Regions from separate parts of the Oceanobacillus sp. FSL K6-0118 genome, predicted to be linked through region 1. Evidence: riboswitches for the same ligand, from Rfam matches in the RefSeq annotation. Region 1 holds a riboswitch; the other holds the start of a gene.
The links. A riboswitch is a leader RNA that binds a small molecule or an ion and turns the genes downstream of it on or off. The one in region 1 is predicted to bind lysine.
Positions count from the first base shown of each region.

Region 2: linked by a shared signal. The riboswitch ahead of MHI02_RS14005 (Na+/H+ antiporter NhaC family protein) and the one ahead of dapA (4-hydroxy-tetrahydrodipicolinate synthase) in region 1 are both predicted to bind lysine.

Region 1 is NZ_JBBOVR010000001.1:1,631,493-1,641,606, reverse strand. It holds gene MHI02_RS08535 (helix-turn-helix domain-containing protein) at 1-509, opposite strand, end outside; gene dapA (4-hydroxy-tetrahydrodipicolinate synthase) at 773-1,666, opposite strand; lysine riboswitch at 1,784-1,961, opposite strand; gene MHI02_RS08525 (SDR family NAD(P)-dependent oxidoreductase) at 2,068-2,859, opposite strand; gene MHI02_RS08520 (HesB/YadR/YfhF family protein) at 3,003-3,293, opposite strand; gene MHI02_RS08515 (peroxiredoxin family protein) at 3,432-3,941, opposite strand; rRNA gene rrf (5S ribosomal RNA) at 4,477-4,591, opposite strand; rRNA gene MHI02_RS08505 (23S ribosomal RNA) at 4,660-7,576, opposite strand; rRNA gene MHI02_RS08500 (16S ribosomal RNA) at 7,890-9,455, opposite strand; tRNA gene MHI02_RS08495 (tRNA-Ile) at 9,695-9,768, opposite strand; tRNA gene MHI02_RS08490 (tRNA-Gly) at 9,782-9,855, opposite strand; tRNA gene MHI02_RS08485 (tRNA-Ile) at 10,040-10,114, opposite strand, start outside.
Region 2 is NZ_JBBOVR010000001.1:2,728,998-2,739,111, reverse strand. It holds gene MHI02_RS14020 (bifunctional metallophosphatase/5'-nucleotidase) at 1-305, shown strand, start outside; gene MHI02_RS14015 (YunC family protein) at 400-711, shown strand; gene yunB (sporulation protein YunB) at 956-1,765, shown strand; lysine riboswitch at 1,809-1,985, shown strand; gene MHI02_RS14005 (Na+/H+ antiporter NhaC family protein) at 2,172-3,722, shown strand; gene MHI02_RS14000 (sodium-dependent transporter) at 3,903-5,438, shown strand; gene MHI02_RS13995 (MetS family NSS transporter small subunit) at 5,439-5,546, shown strand; gene MHI02_RS13990 (M23 family metallopeptidase) at 5,690-6,643, opposite strand; gene MHI02_RS13985 (YhcN/YlaJ family sporulation lipoprotein) at 6,847-7,416, opposite strand; gene MHI02_RS13980 (YutD family protein) at 7,671-7,946, shown strand; gene MHI02_RS13975 (hypothetical protein) at 8,052-8,303, opposite strand; gene MHI02_RS13970 (hypothetical protein) at 8,406-8,717, shown strand; gene MHI02_RS13965 (amidase) at 8,807-10,114, opposite strand, start outside.

The DNA of each region.
Region 1 (10,114 bases):
AATGAAGTTCCATTTTCCTCTATAAATCTATGATACATCCATTTCAAATTTTCAATAAACGGACCAATTCCGCCTGTTTTTTTTAGTTTTTCATTAAATTGATTAAATATAGTATTTTTCCCTTCATCTGTCTGACTATAAATTTTATAGTTAACTATTTCCTGTTCCATTTTTTCCAATGTGAAATTTTCATGATACAGGTTAGAAGATTCTATTAATTGTTGGATTTTTTCTAATGCAACTTGAATATCTGAAGCTTTTTCTTCCTTCGTCGCCATATTATAACCGGCAGCTTTTATTAAAGTAGGGAGTTCTATATCTAGCCCCATAGAAAACTTCTCCAAATGTTTTAAGTTAATTTTACGTTTCCCATTCATAATTTTAGAAATGGTAGCATGATCTATACCGCATAGCTTACTCAATTTTCTTATCGATAAATTTCTTTCTTGTAAAATTTTCGATAAAAACACTCCAAATCTTTCATGATTAAAATCTTCCAAATCAATCATACCTTTCCAAATCCATTATGTTTCCATTACCATACCAAATTGGTTCCATTACGTCAACATTGGTTTCAACGGATTAAATAAAGAAGACTTCCATCAGTTGGTTTTTTTCTCTCATCCCCTACAGATAATTAGTCGCACTTATCGGACCTATACGGGCGGTTGATTTCCCACCTACCTTCTTTGTTCCCCAAAAGCTTGAGGTGGGAAAAATCAAGGCATATAAAAAAGAACAAGCGAATAAGCTTGTTCTTTCCCACTTAAAATTAATACCCTACTGCTTTTCTTTCCTCATGACTCGTTATCACTTTATAAAGAGCAGCACGTTCCGTATCGTTTAAAGGTACTAATGGTAATCTCACACCGCCAACTTGTACACCTATATGATTTAATGCTTCTTTCACTGGTGTTGGGTTTGGTGAAGTGAATAATGCTTTCATTAATGGTAAAAGCTGACGATGAAGAGATGCTGCATAAGCTACATCGCCGTCTTTAAAACGAGTTACCATTTCTTGCATTTCATTACCAATTACATGAGACGCAACAGACACTACACCAGCTCCACCTACAGACAATGTCGGTAAAGTCATACTATCGTCACCAGTATAAACGCTGAAATTGTCTGGAGCATCTGTAATAATTTTAGATACATTATCTAAATCTCCACTTGCCTCTTTAATAGATACAATATTTTCAATTTGAGCCAAGCGAATAACCGTTGATGGCTCCATATTTACAACGCTTCGTCCAGGGATATTGTATAGCATAATTGGAAGCTTTGTGCTTTCTGCAATAGCACGAAAATGCTGATACATACCTTCTTGTGATGGTTTATTATAATAAGGAACTACAAGCATAATTCCGTTTACACCAAGTTCCGTAGCTTCTTTCGTTAGCTCAATGGATGCGCTAGTATTATTTGAACCTGTTCCAGCAATAACAGGTACTCTCCCTTCTACCACTTCCATTACAAACTTAAATAAATCAAGTTTTTCCTTATGAGTTAATGTGGGGGATTCACCTGTTGTTCCAGCTACAACTAACCCATCAGAACCATTTTCAATTAAGTGATTTACTAAAGTTCTTGTTGCTTCATAATCGATTTCTCCATTTTGATTGAATGGAGTCACCATTGCCGTTAACACATTACCAAAATTCATAAACTTCACACCCTCTTTTTTATTTTTCGGCCGTACGAGTGTGGAGGACTCATTTAAAAAGCAACAACGAATTCTTAGAGAGCTCGTTGTTGCTAGAACATTTTTAGTAAAAGTTCTTAGCTAGATAGCCCCCCATATAGTCCCCTATATGACAGTTCTGTACTTCTTCAATACAGACCCAACGTTGGGATAATGAGAATCCCTCCGCTTCGGCAAATTCCCCTTTCCTTATGTTTCGTCAGATCTCATTCTCCTCTACATAAGTACTGATGGTCTTTGCACCTCTACCTTACTTTAATAAGTATAAAATAAGAGTTTATTTAATTATTACTACCAATGTATCAAATAACCACATATAAAACAAGCATAATTTAGAGTTCTTCATTTAATATTGCATGCGTTTATTTTTTATTTAAAAAAGGGCCTGCCAATTTGTCGGCTAGACGCGGAAACATATTATATAAATTACTTCCTATATTCATCCAATAAGGAATATTTAGCTCCCTTTTTGGTCGCTCCATTAAATATACAATTTTTTCAGCGACCGTGTCCGCTTGCAACATATATTTTTTCACATTTTTTACATAAGTTCCGGATTGATCCGCACTTTCAAAAAAGTTGGTTTCGATTGGCCCAGGGTTTACAGCAGATACATGAATATTTGTTTTCCTAAGTTCAAGCCTTAACGAATTGGTAAAACCGAGAACGGCATGTTTTGTAGCTGCGTATCCACTTGTTTTTGGCGTCGCTAGTTTACCTGCCTGAGACGCTATATTGACGATATGGCCCATGTTGCGTTCAATCATACTAGGAATTACTTGTTTTGTACAATTCATTAATCCAATGACATTAACATGAAACATCTTTTCCAAATCGTCTAAATTAGCCTCATGAAAAGCATCAAAAACACCAAATCCAGCATTATTTATTAACACATCGATGTTCCCAATATCTTTAATTATTTCAACAAATACCCTTTCTACTGCATCCCTATCACTAACATCAAGTTTAAAATAGTAAGGTTGTACCGAAGTTTCTTTTTTAATTTTCTCAGAGATTGTTTTTAATTTCACCTCAGATCTTGCCAATAAAATGGGATGCGCTCCTTTTTCAGCTACCTTTATAGCGAGTTTTTCTCCAATACCTGATGACGCCCCTGTAATCACTATTATTTTATCTTTTAATCTATTCATACCTCACCCCAAGACTTGCAAATCCATTTTTCTTAATCATACCAAATAAATCAAAATAAATGCCCAGGAAATATTTTAAAAAAAGAAAAAACCACAAACCCGTCCGTGGTTTTCTCACCTTATCATATTAATAACAAAAACTTTTATTTTTCTTCAAAATGATATTCAGGCTCTTCCTTTCCTAACTCCACTTTCATATTATATTCATCTAAAAACCAAGCGTCTTTTTCATTAATATAGAAAGTAATACCTTCTACTTCTGTTTTTATAGCAATTTTTCCATTTTCTCCAACTGATAATCCTAGAAAGAAATTCGAATGCACAGTAGGAATACCGCCATATATTTTTAAATAAAATTGAACCAATTCCCCTTTTTCTAATCCCATTTCATCTATGAACCATTTTGCTGCATCTTTAGATACTTGTAATGCCATTAAAGCCACTCCGTTCTATTTATAATGTCTTTTATATTTTTTGATTTTCTAATTTAATCCGTGCTATTTACAATAAACTAAATTGTTTCTCAAAGCAAAAAGGACGCTTTTATTTAGCGGGAAGGAAACCACCAGATTTTATTTAATTTTCTCAAATTCCTGAACCATCATTTCATAATTCATTGCTCCTAGGGCTACTTTCCTTATCACTCCATCAGAATCAATAAGATAAGAAGTTGGATAAGCATTTACTTTATACATTTGTTCTACCTTTCCCTTTTCATCCTTTAAAATCGGGAAAGTCAAACCAAGCTCATCAACAAATTTCTGTACATCATCAACACTCTTTTCAGTTGATGTTAAATTAACTGCCAAAATTTTAACATCTTCATCGTTATCAAATTTCTGTATGTCTGGCATTTCTGCACGGCATGGTGGACACCACGTAGCCCAAAAATTAACAAATACCTTATTTCCACGATAATCAGATAATTTCACCGTTTCTCCGTTTAACGTTGTCAATTCGATATCTGGAGCCATATCTCCTACAGATGTACCGACTTCCGTTGAATCACGATTTATAACAAAGTCATAAACAGCCCATCCTAGCATCCCTACAATAATAATTACCAATATAATTTTTTTCATTTAATCCCCCCTGAAACCGTACTTATGTAAAATCATTCAATGTTTTCTTTTTTTATATAACTAGAATGATTCCAGGAAACCGTGGATGTATGGGATATCCAAAGATTACGTTTTAATTTTGTATGGTCGAAAAAACAAGTAATCCTAGAGATCATCCTATTAATATTATAACTAAAAAAAGGAAGTTATTTACTTGGTCATGTGTCAAAAGAAGGACAATAATTAACAAGCCTAGCACTAAACTATACCTAAAATAAAAAGAGTTATTTGTCCAAATTAATTTTATAAAGAAGACTTCCATCCGTTTAAGTGGGATAAATAACACCATCTTTTTTCTTCTTATAATTCTCTTTTAATATAACATAACCATATCTTAATATTTAACAAACTTGCATTTATTGAGTTCGTATTTCTATAAAGAAGACTTCCAGCAGTGGGATTCCTTCATCCCCGAATAATGGTTAGTCGATTTATCGGATCTTTCTTTATGGAACAAAAAAACATCTAGGTGGATTATCCTAGATGTTTTTTATTTGCCTGGCGGCGTCCTACTCTCGCAGGGGGAACCCCCAACTACCATCGGCGCTGGAGAGCTTAACTTCTGTGTTCGGTATGGGAACAGGTGTGACCTCTCCGCCATCGCTACCAGACAATTGATATTCAATTAGGATTTGTATCCTGAAAACTAAATAAGAGTAAATCAAGACATGAAAAGAATTTAGTTAAGTCCTCGATCGATTAGTATTTGTCAGCTCCACGTGTCGCCACGCTTCCACCTCAAACCTATTAACCTCATCGTCTCTGAGGGATCTTACTCATTTAAAATGATGGGAAGTCTCATCTTGAGGGGGGCTTCATGCTTAGATGCTTTCAGCACTTATCCTTTCCATACGTAGCTACCCAGCTATGCTCCTGGCGGAACAACTGGTACACCAGCGGTATGTCCATCCCGGTCCTCTCGTACTAAGGACAGCTCCTCTCAAACTTCCAACGCCCACGACGGATAGGGACCGAACTGTCTCACGACGTTCTGAACCCAGCTCGCGTACCGCTTTAATGGGCGAACAGCCCAACCCTTGGGACCGACTACAGCCCCAGGATGCGATGAGCCGACATCGAGGTGCCAAACCTCCCCGTCGATGTGAACTCTTGGGGGAGATAAGCCTGTTATCCCCGGGGTAGCTTTTATCCGTTGAGCGATGGCCCTTCCATGCGGAACCACCGGATCACTAAGCCCGACTTTCGTCCCTGCTCGACTTGTAGGTCTCGCAGTCAAGCTCCCTTCTGCCTTTACACTCTGCGAATGATTTCCAACCATTCTGAGGGAACCTTTGGGCGCCTCCGTTACCTTTTGGGAGGCGACCGCCCCAGTCAAACTGCCCGCCTGACACTGTCTCCGAACCGGATCACGGTCCTGGGTTAGAAGGTCCATACAGCCAGGGTGGTATCCCACGGATGCCTCCACGTAAGCTGGCGCTCACGTTTCTAAGGCTCCCACCTATCCTGTACAAGCTGCACAGACATTCAATATCAGGCTACAGTAAAGCTCCACGGGGTCTTTCCGTCCTGTCGCGGGTAATGCGCATCTTCACGCATCGTATAATTTCACCGGGTCTCTCGTTGAGACAGTGCCCAAGTCGTTGCACCTTTCGTGCGGGTCGGAACTTACCCGACAAGGAATTTCGCTACCTTAGGACCGTTATAGTTACGGCCGCCGTTTACTGGGGCTTCGGTTCTAAGCTTCGGGCAAAAGCCCTAACTCTTCCCCTTAACCTTCCAGCACCGGGCAGGTGTCAGCCCCTATACTTCGCCTTTCGGCTTCGCAGAGACCTGTGTTTTTGCTAAACAGTCGCTTGGGCCTATTCACTGCGGCTCTACTCCGTAGAGCACCCCTTCTCCCTAAGTTACGGGGTCATTTTGCCGAGTTCCTTAACGAGAGTTCTCCCGCTCACCTTAGGATTCTCTCCTCGCCTACCTGTGTCGGTTTGCGGTACGGGCACCTGTGACCTTGCTAGAGGCTTTTCTCGGCAGTGTGAAATCAGGAACTTCGGCCAGAAGGCCTCCCCATCACAGCTTGAAATGGCCAGGCGGATTTGCCTACCTGACTTTCTCACTGCTTGGGCGCACACATCCATCCGTGCGCATTCCTTATCCTACTGCGTCCCCCCATCGCTCAAACGGTCATGAGGTGGTACAGGAATATCTGCCTGTTGTCCATCGCCTACGCCTTTCGGCCTCGGCTTAGGTCCCGACTAACCCTGAGAGGACGAGCCTTCCTCAGGAAACCTTAGGCATTCGGTGAAAGAGATTCTCACTCTTTTTTCGCTACTCATACCGGCATTCTCACTTCTAAGCGCTCCACCAGTCCTCACGGTCTGACTTCACAGCACTTAGAACGCTCTCCTACCATTGTTCGTAAGAACAATCCACAGCTTCGGTGATACGTTTAGCCCCGGTACATTTTCGGCGCAGAGTCACTCGACCAGTGAGCTATTACGCACTCTTTAAATGGTGGCTGCTTCTAAGCCAACATCCTGGTTGTCTAAGCAACTCCACATCCTTTTCCACTTAACGTATACTTTGGGACCTTAGCTGGTGGTCTGGGCTGTTTCCCTTTCGACTATGAACCTTATCACCCATAGTCTGACTCCCAAGTTTAAGTATCTGGCATTCGGAGTTTGACTGAATTCGGTAACCCGATGAGGGCCCCTAGTCCAATCAGTGCTCTACCTCCAGTACTCATCATCTTGAGGCTAGCCCTAAAGCTATTTCGGAGAGAACCAGCTATCTCCGTGTTCGATTGGCATTTCACCCCTACCCACACCTCATCCCCGCATTTTTCAACATACGTGGGTTCGGGCCTCCAGTCAGTGTTACCTGACCTTCACCCTGGACATGGGTAGATCACACGGTTTCGGGTCTACGACCGCATACTAAATCGCCCTATTCAGACTCGCTTTCGCTACGGCTCCGTGTCTTCCACTTAACCTTGCATACAATCGTAACTCGCCGGTCCATTCTACAAAAGGTACGCCGTTACGCATGAACGCGCTTCGACTACTTGTAGGCACACGGTTTCAGGTACTCTTTCACTCCCCTCCCGGGGTGCTTTTCACCTTTCCCTCACGGTACTGGTTCACTATCGGTCACTAGGGAGTATTTAGCCTTGGGAGATGGTCCTCCCGGATTCCGACGGAATTCCACGTGTTCCGCCGTACTCAGGATCCACTCCGGAGGAAATTCTTTTTCGATTACAGGGCTGTTACCCTCTTTGGCTAACCTTTCCAGGTTGATTCATCTAAAGAATTTCTTTGTAACTCCTTGTGGAGTGTCCTACAACCCCAGAGAGCAAGCTCTCTGGTTTGGGCTGTTTCCGTTTCGCTCGCCGCTACTTGGGAAATCGCATTTGCTTTCTCTTCCTCCAGGTACTGAGATGTTTCAGTTCCCTGGGTGTGCCTCTTATGCCCTATGTATTCAGACATAAGTCCTGTTCCATTACGAACAGTGGGTTTCCCCATTCGGAAATCCTCGGATCTATGTTTACTTACAACTCCCCGAGGCATATCGGTGTTAGTCCCGTCCTTCATCGGCTCCTAGTGCCAAGGCATCCACCGTGCGCCCTTATTCACTTAACTAAGTTTACAATGAATAAGCGTTTTATCGCTTTAAAATTTGATGTCTTGTTTACTCTTATTTAGTTTTCAAGGTACAAAGTTTCAGAGAGATTTGCTCTCTCAAAACTGAACCAAACAACACAGTATGCTTCATCCAAATTAGGATGTTCCGTAATGTCCAGCTGCAGCACCCAGCGACTAGCAAACTTCCTTCACCTCCGCACGATAAGTCAACATCGATTCACTTACGTTCATCGTGTTTCCTTTATCTCCTTCGGCTCAGTCTAGTTTGTACGTCGCTAACCGGGTACTTCCGCTTTTCGTATATCCTTAGAAAGGAGGTGATCCAGCCGCACCTTCCGATACGGCTACCTTGTTACGACTTCACCCCAATCATTGGTCCCACCTTCGGCGGCTGGCTCCAAAAGGTTACCTCACCGACTTCGGGTGTTACCAACTCTCGTGGTGTGACGGGCGGTGTGTACAAGACCCGGGAACGTATTCACCGCGGCATGCTGATCCGCGATTACTAGCGATTCCGGCTTCATGTAGGCGAGTTGCAGCCTACAATCCGAACTGAGAATGGTTTTATGGGATTTGCTTGACCTTGCGGTTTCGCTGCCCTTTGTACCATCCATTGTAGCACGTGTGTAGCCCAGGTCATAAGGGGCATGATGATTTGACGTCATCCCCACCTTCCTCCGGTTTGTCACCGGCAGTCACCTTAGAGTGCCCAACTTAATGCTGGCAACTAAGATCAAGGGTTGCGCTCGTTGCGGGACTTAACCCAACATCTCACGACACGAGCTGACGACAACCATGCACCACCTGTCACTTTCGTCCCCGAAGGGAAATCCCTATCTCTAGGGAGGTCGAAAGGATGTCAAGACCTGGTAAGGTTCTTCGCGTTGCTTCGAATTAAACCACATGCTCCACCGCTTGTGCGGGTCCCCGTCAATTCTTTTGAGTTTCAGCCTTGCGGCCGTACTCCCCAGGCGGAGTGCTTAATGCGTTAACTTCAGCACTAAGGGGCGGAAACCCCCTAACACCTAGCACTCATCGTTTACGGCGTGGACTACCAGGGTATCTAATCCTGTTCGCTACCCACGCTTTCGCTCCTCAGCGTCAGTTACAGACCAGAGAGTCGCCTTCGCCACTGGTGTTCCTCCATATCTCTACGCATTTCACCGCTACACATGGAATTCCACTCTCCTCTTCTGCACTCAAGTCCTCCAGTTTCCAATGACCCTCCACGGTTAAGCCGTGGGCTTTCACATCAGACTTAAAAGACCGCCTGCGAGCGCTTTACGCCCAATAAATCCGGACAACGCTTGCCACCTACGTATTACCGCGGCTGCTGGCACGTAGTTAGCCGTGGCTTTCTGGTTAGGTACCGTCAAGGTCAGGTCAGTTACTACCTGACTTGTTCTTCCCTAACAACAGAGTTTTACGATCCGAAAACCTTCTTCACTCACGCGGCGTTGCTCCGTCAGACTTTCGTCCATTGCGGAAGATTCCCTACTGCTGCCTCCCGTAGGAGTCTGGGCCGTGTCTCAGTCCCAGTGTGGCCGATCACCCTCTCAGGTCGGCTACGCATCGTTGCCTTGGTGAGCCTTTACCTCACCAACTAGCTAATGCGCCGCGGGCCCATCTATAAGTGACAGCTTACGCCGCCTTTCAAACTTCTTATTATGCAATAAAAAGTATTATCCGGTATTAGCTCACGTTTCCGCGAGTTATCCCAGTCTTATAGGTAGGTTGCCCACGTGTTACTCACCCGTCCGCCGCTCTTTCCACTAATTTCATCCCGAAGGGATGAAATTAGCTTCCAGCGCTCGACTTGCATGTATTAGGCACGCCGCCAGCGTTCGTCCTGAGCCAAGATCAAACTCTCCAAAAAAGTTTGTTTAGAATTAACATAATTAATTCTATCTCTTAGCTTTTAGAAGTGTTACCTTCTATTTTAAAAGAAAACGAGTTTCTTTTATCTTAACATACTGGTTGTTTTGTTCAGTTTTCAAAGAGCAAATTTTATTATCGCTTCAAATAAGCAACTTTAATAATATATCATAATCGCTATATCTTTGTCAACAACTTCTTAAAAGATATTTTAGGATCATCCAACTTAAATTCATTGGATGGGCCTGAGTGGACTCGAACCACCGACCTCACGCTTATCAGGCGTGCGCTCTAACCAGCTGAGCTACAGGCCCATTTTAAAAGTAATGGAGCGGGTGATGGGAATCGAACCCACGACATCAGCTTGGAAGGCTGAGGTTATACCATTTAACTACACCCGCAAAATTTAATTAAATTTGTACTTTAGATTCAATCCCGACCAACATGCCTCTCCATCTACAAGCCTATTCAAAGAAGTCAATGCTTCGAGGTAACTCGTAGATTATTCGGTAGAAGTGTCGCTCGTGGCTGAGGTTATACCATTTAACTACACCCACAAAACTATAAAAGATATATTAATAGAAATGGTGGACCCTGCAGGACTCGAACCTGCGACCGATCGGTTATGAGCCGATAGCTCTAACCAACTGAGCTAAGGGT
Region 2 (10,114 bases), 1.1 Mb from region 1:
AGCAGTTTACAGAATTTCAGTTAAAAGGGTTCGGATTTCGAGGTAAAGTATTAGGGGAAATGGTATTTTCGGGTATAGAAGTGGTATCGAACTTTCATCCAAATGGGGAGAAATATGTAAAAACTGCATTGTTGCCTGATGGCAGTGAGCTAGATGCAAATCAAACCTATAAATTGGGGACTGCTGATGTGTTTACGTTCGGTCGTTTATTACCTGAAATAGCTAAATCAGACACGAAGCATTTTTTTCTTCCGGAATTTTTAAGAGATTTATTAGTAAAAACATTGGAAGAACACTATTCATAAATACTTCTGTTTGGAATGTCGTATTTTTAGTGACAATCCATCAACATAATGCATAAAGATATAATATACATTGCGAAGGAGGTTTATCATTCTTATGGTAACAGTAGAACCTATAGAAATAGAAGGAAAGCATTTTGTTGCAACAACGGTTAAACTCCCGAAAACAACATTATTATCGGTTTCTAATGATGTTGGCTACATTATGTGTGCGGCATTAGATGTGGATTTTTTTGATGTAAACCCAAAATTAAAAGAAAGAAAAGTAATTGCTGGTCGTGCGGAAGGTGTACGAAGTATTGATCAATTATTGAATGCCCCGTTAGCCAAAATAACGGATGCTTCACGTGAAGAATTTGGTTGGGAAATTGGAATGACTGGTAAAGAGGCATTATTAAGACTTTCGTAAACAAATATAATGATGAGGGGATGCGACTATAGCTTTCTCTTTTATTTATCCTATCTAAACGGGCAGTAAGACTCTGACCTCAAGATAAGTGCGACTAACCATTAGTGGGAGATAAAGGAAAACCACCACTGATGGAAGTCTTCCTCTAATCATGTAATTAATGTGTGTTATTAAATCTTAATGCAATAGAAATAAATTCTATCCCCGCTAAAACAAGCATAGATTGTTTTAGGGGGGATTTTTAATGGGGCCACGTAGACGATTCGGGAGAAGAAAATTTGCACCACCTCCAAGGAAAAATATCTTTTTGATGACCATGGTTGTTTTTGTCTTGTGTATAATTTTAAGTATTGGAATTGTAAGTAAAGGAATAACACCAGCAATAAAAAATATATCGGAAGCTAAAACAGATGAATTTGCCACTAGGGCGATTAATATGGCAGTACGATTTGCAGAAAGTTATGATTTTAGTGATGTCTTAAACATTAGTTATGATGATAATGGTAATGTTACAGTATATAATTGGAACCAATCTGTAATAAGTGAAATTAACAGAGTGGCAACAGACAGGGTGGAGGAGTTTTTCCTACATATGAACCGGGGGGATCCCATATCGTATGATTATTCATTACATGAACCTTATGACTATGACGATGGGGCGGAAGATCGCGCTGCACTAGATCCGACTTTAATTGAGGTGCCACTAGGTGAAATAACAGGAAATGCTTTATTGGCAAACTTGGGACCCAAGATACCAATTAATTTGGAGTTAATTGGGGCAGTTCGTACCAATGTTGTTAGAGAGACGGAACCATTTGGAATCAATGGCTCCTGGGTTTCGTTGTATGTGAATGTAGAAGCGGACGTTCAAATCATTATTCCTTATATTACAGAACGTAAAACAGTTCAAACTGAAATATATATTGACGGCGGAGCAATTATGGGAGAGGTACCGGAGTTTTATGGCGGAGGTAGTAACGGCCCATCCATATCTATCCCAAAGGAGGACATTGGTGAACGAGGAAAAAATCGTAACTTGCAAGAAAATGAATAATCTAGTATATTAGGAAATAGATAAAATTAAATAGACCTCAGATCGGTGAGGTAGAGGTGCGGACAAGATAAGTAGTCAACAGGAGAATGACAACGATGATTGTTGATGAAAGGATTGTTTGCCGAAGTATAATAAGGGGTCAAACTTATTATAACTGGTATATCCTTGAATAAGGGGTATACTGTCATGCATATGTGTTGCATGGAGAACTACTGATCGAAATGGAGGATAACGTATTTTGTAAAGAACAAAGATGGTTATTTTCTATCTTTGTTCTTTTTATTTGGATTTATTTAAATGTTTTATCAATTCTATGAATAAAGCCGCGTATCCTATCAAAAAAACTTTCAGAAGTACACCGATCATTTCACACATCAATATAAGAAAATAACTTGGAGGTAGCAACATGGAAGGGACATTTTATTCGCTTATTCCTGCTATGGTAATGTTAATTCTAGTGCTATTAACTAGAAAAGTAATTCTATCATTAGGTATTGGTATTATTATAGGGGCATTATTTATACATGATTTTAATATTTTGGGAACCATTCAAGAAATATGGAAATCATTCTATGAGATTTTTGTATTAGATGGTGCTTTAAATGTCGGTAATTTATTGTTATTAGGGTTTTTATTATTACTGGGAATGATGATTGCCTTTTTACAAGCTTCTGGTGGTAGTCGAGCATTTGGGAAATGGATGCTAACACGTGTGAAAACTCGTAAAGGTGCAACTCTAGTTTCTGCTCTATTAGGTATTATTATATTTATTGATGATTATTTCAACGCATTAGCAGTTGGACAAATAGCTAGACCGATTACAGATCAATATAAAATTTCCCGGGTAAAGTTAGCTTACATTGTAGACTCTACTTCTGCCCCAGTTACAGTTATATCACCAATATCTAGCTGGGGGGCCTATATCATTGGAATTTTAGGGGGAATATTTGCTGCAAATGGCTTAACGGATATGCAACCATTACAAGCATTTATCCAAATGATTCCACTTAACTATTATGCAATCGCAGCAACGTTATTAGTTTTTCTAGTAGCCTTTTTCAAAATGGATATCGGTCCAATGCGAACACATGAGGAACGTGCTATTCGGACGGGTGAATTAATTGATCCAAAAAATAATAAAATAGCTGGAGATTTAAGTGGTGTATTTGAACCGCATCCTGAAGGGAAAGTTCGTCATCTAATCTTACCTATTTTGGTGCTTATTATTGTGACAGTCTTAGCTATGTTTTTAACAGGAATCAATAATAGTGAAGGTAATGTTAATATCTTTTCTATTTTTGCTAACACTGACGTAAATTTATCCTTATTTGTTGGTGGCTTAGCGGCTGTTTTAATATCACTTGTATTTCATATAAATCAAAATACACCTAAAGCAAGTTTAGGTAAATTGTTAATAGAAGGAATGAAAACGATGCTTCCGGCGATATATATTTTAATATTTGCTTGGATGATCGGTTCTATCATTGGTACTCTTCAAACTGGTGAATACCTAGCACATATATTTGATAATTTACAGGTGAATGTCGCTTTATTACCATTTTTATTCTTTATCATTGCAGGTTTTATGGCACTAGCAACTGGATCTTCATGGGGAACCTTTGGGATTATGTTGCCAATTGCAGCGGAAGTTGCACTAGTAACAGATACAAGCACACTTCTACCATCATTAGCTGCAGTTTTGGCTGGTGCGGTATTTGGGGATCATTGTACACCAATTTCAGATACGACAATCCTTTCCGCAACTGGATCAGGTGCGAACCATATTGACCATGTATTAACACAGTTACCATATGCAATAATTGCAGCGGTAGTAGCTATGGTAGGATATTTGATAGTGGGCTTCACCAATCAAGTATTTTTATCTTTTATTTTAACTGTTGGATTATTAATTGTAATAGGTTTGGGAATTAATTATTTTCATAAGAAAAATGCATAATTTGAACTATTGACTCATTTATTGAAAATGAGTCAATAGTTTTTTTAGTTATTTTAAATTCTTAAAAATATATTTTGACATAGTAGGAAAATGCCGCTATAATATTTTTAAATATCTGAAAATACACACTAATCTAAGTTCTCTTCTGTTATCGATTGAATAAAAAAGGGAGGATAATTTATGAGAACTCGTTCACAATGGGGGACAAGAGCAGGTTTTATTTTTGCAGCAGTTGGATCTGCAATAGGCCTTGGGAATATTTGGAGATTCCCGGCTGTTGCATATGAGAATGGTGGAGGAGCGTTTTTTATACCTTATTTATTTGCGCTTCTTACTGCCGGAATTCCATTATTAATTATGGAATTTACTATTGGGCAAAAATATCGTGGATCGGCCCCGCTATCTTTCAAACGGATGAATAAAAAGGCTGAATGGATTGGCTGGTGGGGAGCATTAGTTGCATTTGTAATTGGAACCTATTATTCCGTAATCATTGCTTGGGCTATGTCTTATTCTGTATTCTCACTCAATTTAAATTGGGGATCAGATACAGAAGCGTTCTTATTTAATGATTATTTAGGATTAACAGTTGATCTGGGTAAAACAGGGAGTTTTGTCCCAAGTGTACTTATCCCACTTATTATTGTTTGGGCGATTGTATTTGTCATTTTATTTAGAGGTGTGAAGAAAGGCATTGAAATTGCTAACCGAATTTTTATTCCTTTATTAGTGGTATTATTCTTCATTCTTGTTGTGCGTGCAATTACCTTACCTGGAGCGCTTACAGGGCTTAATGCATTCTTCCAACCCGATTTTAGTGCCATTATGTCATCTGATGTTTGGGTTGCAGCTTATGGACAAATTTTCTTTAGTTTATCGATTGCATTTGCGATCATGATTGCTTATTCAAGTTATTTGCCTAAAAGATCCGACATTACGAATAATGCCTTTATTGTCGGCTTTGGAAATTCTGGTTTTGAGTTATTAGCCGGTATTGGGGTCTTCTCCATTCTAGGATTTATGGCCGGTCAAGCTGGGGTAGGAATTGATGAAGTTGTTGCGGGTGGAGTTGGTCTAGCATTTGTAGTATTCCCGCAGATTATTAATGAAATTCCGGCGTTCAGTGAATTCTTTGGTGTGTTGTTCTTCGTGTCATTAGTTCTAGCTGGTTTGACCTCCTTAATTTCTATTTGTGAAGCTTATATTTCTGCTATAATCGATAAATTTAACCTAACTAGAACGAAAGCTGTTACGTTTGCCGGGGGACTTTCAGCCATCATATCCCTTCTATATGCTACACAAGGTGGATTATTCTTCTTAGATACGGTGGATTACTTTATTAACCAATTTGGCGTTGCGTTTATCGGCTTAGTTGAAGTAATCGCAGTGAGTTGGGTTATGAAACAATTGAAAGATTTAAAAGAGCATGCAAATGGTATTTCTGATATTCGTCTAGGTTCCTGGTGGACGTTTAGTTTAGGTGTGATTACACCAATTGTTCTTGGTTATATGATGTTTGATTTGTTTAGACTTAACCTATTAAGATTATTCCCAACAGATACAGGAAACTATGAAGGATATCCAGATATATTTATTGCCACAGCAGGTTGGGGTGTTGCTGCAGGTGCTTTAATAATCGGTATCCTGTTTACATTTACTAAATGGAAGAACGAAGAACCTTCTGAAGATCTAAAACAATCGGAGGAGGCTAAATAAATGACCGGTGGGGCTATTGTCGTAATGATTATTGGTATTGTAATTATCTGGGGGGGCCTTGGCTTAAGTATTGCTCATGCTATGAAAAGTTCAAAAAAAGTTGATTAGAAGACTCGGTATATCGCTAGGTTTCTGGGCGGATGCCTCAGTTGCACTTATGTAAATCTTTACGGCGGGCGATTAATCGGAGCTCCGCCGTAAAGATTTTTATGCTTTCTACCTGCAGGAATACGGAAAAGGGCGCTTTTCTTTTAATCTTTCGCCATCCGTTCCCATTTTCTTAAAAAAGGATAAGGGTCGAAAGAAAATTCATTTACTCCGTTATCTTTGTACATACCATAATGTAAATGTGGAGGGAATTTTCCTGAAGTCCCGGGAGGTCCATATCCAGTTGATCCTACACTGCCAAGTACATCACCTGGTTGTACGACTTGTCCAATTTTTACATCGTCATTAAAACCGCTCATATGTGCGTAATAGTGGTAAATATTGTAAATATCACGAATACCAATACGCCAACCACCATATAAATTCCAACCCATCATTTCAACAACACCATAAGTTGTTGATTTTACAGGTGTTCCATAATCGGCAAATATATCCGTACCTTCATGGATACGTAAACCTCCAAAACCTCTTCTATCTCCCCAGGTGCTACGATAACTATAATTGTAATTTGTTGCTACAGGGAAATCTCTATTGGTTAAGTTAATGTCTTGAAACTTTCGAAACACTTTCGCTGTATTCTTGATGGTTTGTACGGTTAAGTCGCGTTGATAGTAATTCCACAATCCAATTTTAATATCGTCTTCCGTTGGTCCGGATTCAAGAAGTATATTTCCCATCGTGTATAAAATATCTTCCGGATCATTAGGGTCAGCTTGGCCATCCCCATTTCCATCTTTTCCTTTTCCATCGTGCATTTCAACTATTCCAATGTCTTTGTTTTTCCCTATATTCCCAATTCCAAACCAAATTTCATCTGGTATATCAATGGAAACAACTTGTTCAGGCTCATTGCTATCTAATATATTTCGCTCAAAGTTATCAATAGCAGCAAAATAATACCAAGGTATTTGAGTTAATGCTTCTGTTTTTTTAAATAAGCCCATTCTTTCTTCATAAATGGTATTTTTATCTTCTTCCTCTTCTGCTGCTGCACTAATCGTTGAAACGGAAACGATGAGCACTATCAAATAGAGCATTGGAATGATTCGTTTCTTCAAGTATTTTTCACCTCCTAAAAATACAGGTTCAAAAGAAGGATAAAAAGGATCGACTCGGCTAAAGTCGAACATCCTGAGATTTCGATTACTCATTTCACCCCACCGTAAAGATTTGTTTGAACATCATCTAAAATAGACATTAGCTATCGCCAGGTATTATGGCGATAGCAAAATAAAATGAATTATTCATGTTCGTATGGTTTTTCCATGTCATTAATTAACTTTTGAATCAACTTATCGTAATTACGATTCGTATTTGAGTTATGAAGACTTTGGATATCATACATTAAAGATTTGTTATCACTTACATATACCTTGTAAAAACGTGGCATGACAGATTCAGCAGTTTTTTGGGCAACCTCTTTTGTTAACTTGGAATCACTATTGTTATCTCTATCATAAGCAATAAGCACTTCTTGATCTGTAACAAGTGTTGCCACTTCATTAAATCCATTATTGTTTAAAATTAAACGAGTAATCATGTCAGCCATTTCTCTTCTATCAATTCTAGCTTCATGATTGTCCAGATTTTGTGTATCGATTTCATCTTTTGAATATCGGACATATCCTAATTGATGATTAATATCTTGATTGGATGGGGTTTGAATTTTATGATTTGGATTCAGCTGGTCTTGAATTTGATTTCTATTTTGCATATCTTGTGTCGCGTTGTCTGTATCATCGTTTGTGTTACATGCACTTATTACGATCAACATATATATTGCAATAATGGAAGCGAAGACTTTTTTCATGGTAAACCACCTTTTTTCATATAGTTCGTGTTCAAAAAGGAGGATGAAAAGGACCGATGTTGGCTAAATGCGCAACATCCTAATGTAACGCTGTCTCTATACAGGGGAATGTCTTTTTCACCGGACTTTTTGAACAATCTCATATATCTCAATTATAGTGTGGTAATAAAATAGGAAATAATGCACTGAATTAGGTGGTTTCTATTCAGCAAGATATGGTAAAATATATTCAATTAGGTGAGGTGACTGATACATTGATCGAGTTACATGGAAAGCATTATGAGATCGTAGAAAATATTAAGAATGGTTTTGAAGAAAATGCAATAAAGGAACGGTATTCGGATATCTTGAGTAAATATGATTACATTGTTGGGGATTGGGGATATAACCAGCTTCGTTTAAAAGGTTTTTATCACGATCGAAACGCAAAAGCGCAGGTAGATACTAAAATCAGTGCGTTAGATGATTACATTTACGAATACTGTAATTTTGGTTGTGCTTATTTCGTATTGAAAAAGGTGAAAAAATAGGAGCAGTAATCCTAACACTGCTCCAATTCATTCAAGTCTAGCTCCAGCGCCTAGCGAGACTTCCTTCACCTCTGTCCGTCATTTAAATGGGCGCTTGCGCCTTTGTTATTCATCATGTAAGGGGTGTGCTCCTGGGAATTGTCTTGGCAGATCATCATGTTGATCTTCATCAGGGTAAACATACGCACTCATTCGTTTTTGCCCTTCTTTCCATTCTGTTGATTTGCTTGATACCGTTTCTTCTTTATTTATAGCAGAACCAACAGCACCCTCAGGAAATTCCTCTGGTATTAACTCATTTTTCATTTTTTCGACATTTGAAAAGTTGGAATACTTTTTATTATGATCTTTTGGCATGTTTTTTCCTCCCTTTAGAATTAGCTTTCTCAGAAGTAAAGCATAATATGTTTAGGAGTGAAACGTGTATTCATAAAAGTTTAGGAAAGGGAGTGTAGATCGTTGAATATTTCAACTATATTGAAGTGGATAAGCGGTGGTCTTGAAGCGTTTTGGGGAATACCGTTTATCGGTGGAGTTATTATTATTAGTTATGCGTGGTTACCATTAGCGGTAATGTTTATTTTGCATTTAGTGACCCTGATTTTTTCGGTTTACGAAAAGAAAAAAATCCACGGAAGTATTCTTGGAATTATAACATCATGTATCGGATGGATTCCGATTGTTGGTATGATTATGCATATTATTACAGCAGTATTTCTCCTTATCGATGCCTATAAATCATCACAAATAACAGGCTTTGAAGAGAATTAAATGAACAAGAAGCAACCTTTTGAGGCGAAGGTTGCTTCTTTAAATTTAGTGTAAAGGATAAAACTTTCTTCTTATTAAATGCCAAGGTTTTAATCATAATAAGAACAACGGGCATATCCTCTAAACCGTTTTTCAATTAATCTTCCAAGGCGGAATATGGCATCTTCATTTCCTATACTACTCATAATTTGGATGCTAATCGGCATCTGTTTATCATCCACCCCAATTGGTATGGTTAATGAGGGGAGCCCCCAAACATTAGCATAAGTTACATATGGCATATATTGTAAAAAGGTCTTACGTATCGAAAAAATATCATGATATACTTTTCCATGTTCCTTGGCAGCTTGATAATACACAGGAAAAATAAGTAGACGGTTTTTCAAATACTCCGCTAATCTTTTATCTCCCTTTTCAATTATTTCCTTCACTTCTAATGTTCGTTTACCATTTGGCTTAAATAATTTCGAACCAAAAATTCCCCAGGACAACGAAGGGCGAATGGAGGTTCTTTCTGTTAATTTTTCTCTAAAAAAGGCTTTGAAAACTCCTGAACGATCATTGTTATATGCCTCTTGTTCTAAGATATGATTATGATCACTTGCAAGAATATCTTGCCAAAGTTTAGCACTATCTTCAAAGAAAGGGGGAACGGTACGTTTTATAGAGAAGAACTTTTCTAAGTAGGTCTCTACGGTATCAAGCATTTCTTTCATGTTTTCCGAAAGAGGGTATTCGATTGTTCCAGGTAGGATTTCGACTTTATAATTTTGTAAATGTTTAGTTTTTAAACTTTTATTAGATATGATTTCATATAAAAATCGCATATCCTGCACAGATTTACCCATTGGGCCAATCGATAGCATTCTTTCTGCGAATGTATTCAAAACTGATGGAAAATGACCTTCTTGTGAGACTTGATTCATTCCTGGTTTAAAACCGATAACACCATTAAAGTGAGCTGGAATGCGAATGGACCCACCAATATCCGAGCCAATTCCTGCTGCTGCACCGCCTACAGCAAGTAAAGCTCCTTCTCCACCACTTGAACCACCCGCTGTTTTTGTGAGATCCCAAGGGTTGTTCGTTCTGCCATATAATTTATTTTCCGTCTCTTGGCTAAAACAAAGAGCAGGTGTATTTGTTTTCCCTAAAATGATTGCCCCTGCTGCTTTTAATTTAGTAATTACCTCTGCGTCCTGCCTAGCTATTAAATCTTGTCGATGTTGCAGTCCACCTGTAGTTTTCATGTTAGAAACATTGATTGATTCTTTTACACTAATAGGAACCCCATATAAAGCACCTTTATTGTTATTATGTAATGATTGTTCATCTAATTCCTTCGCTTCTTTTAAAGCCTCTTCAAAACGTTTTTCAATCATTGCATTGATACTTAG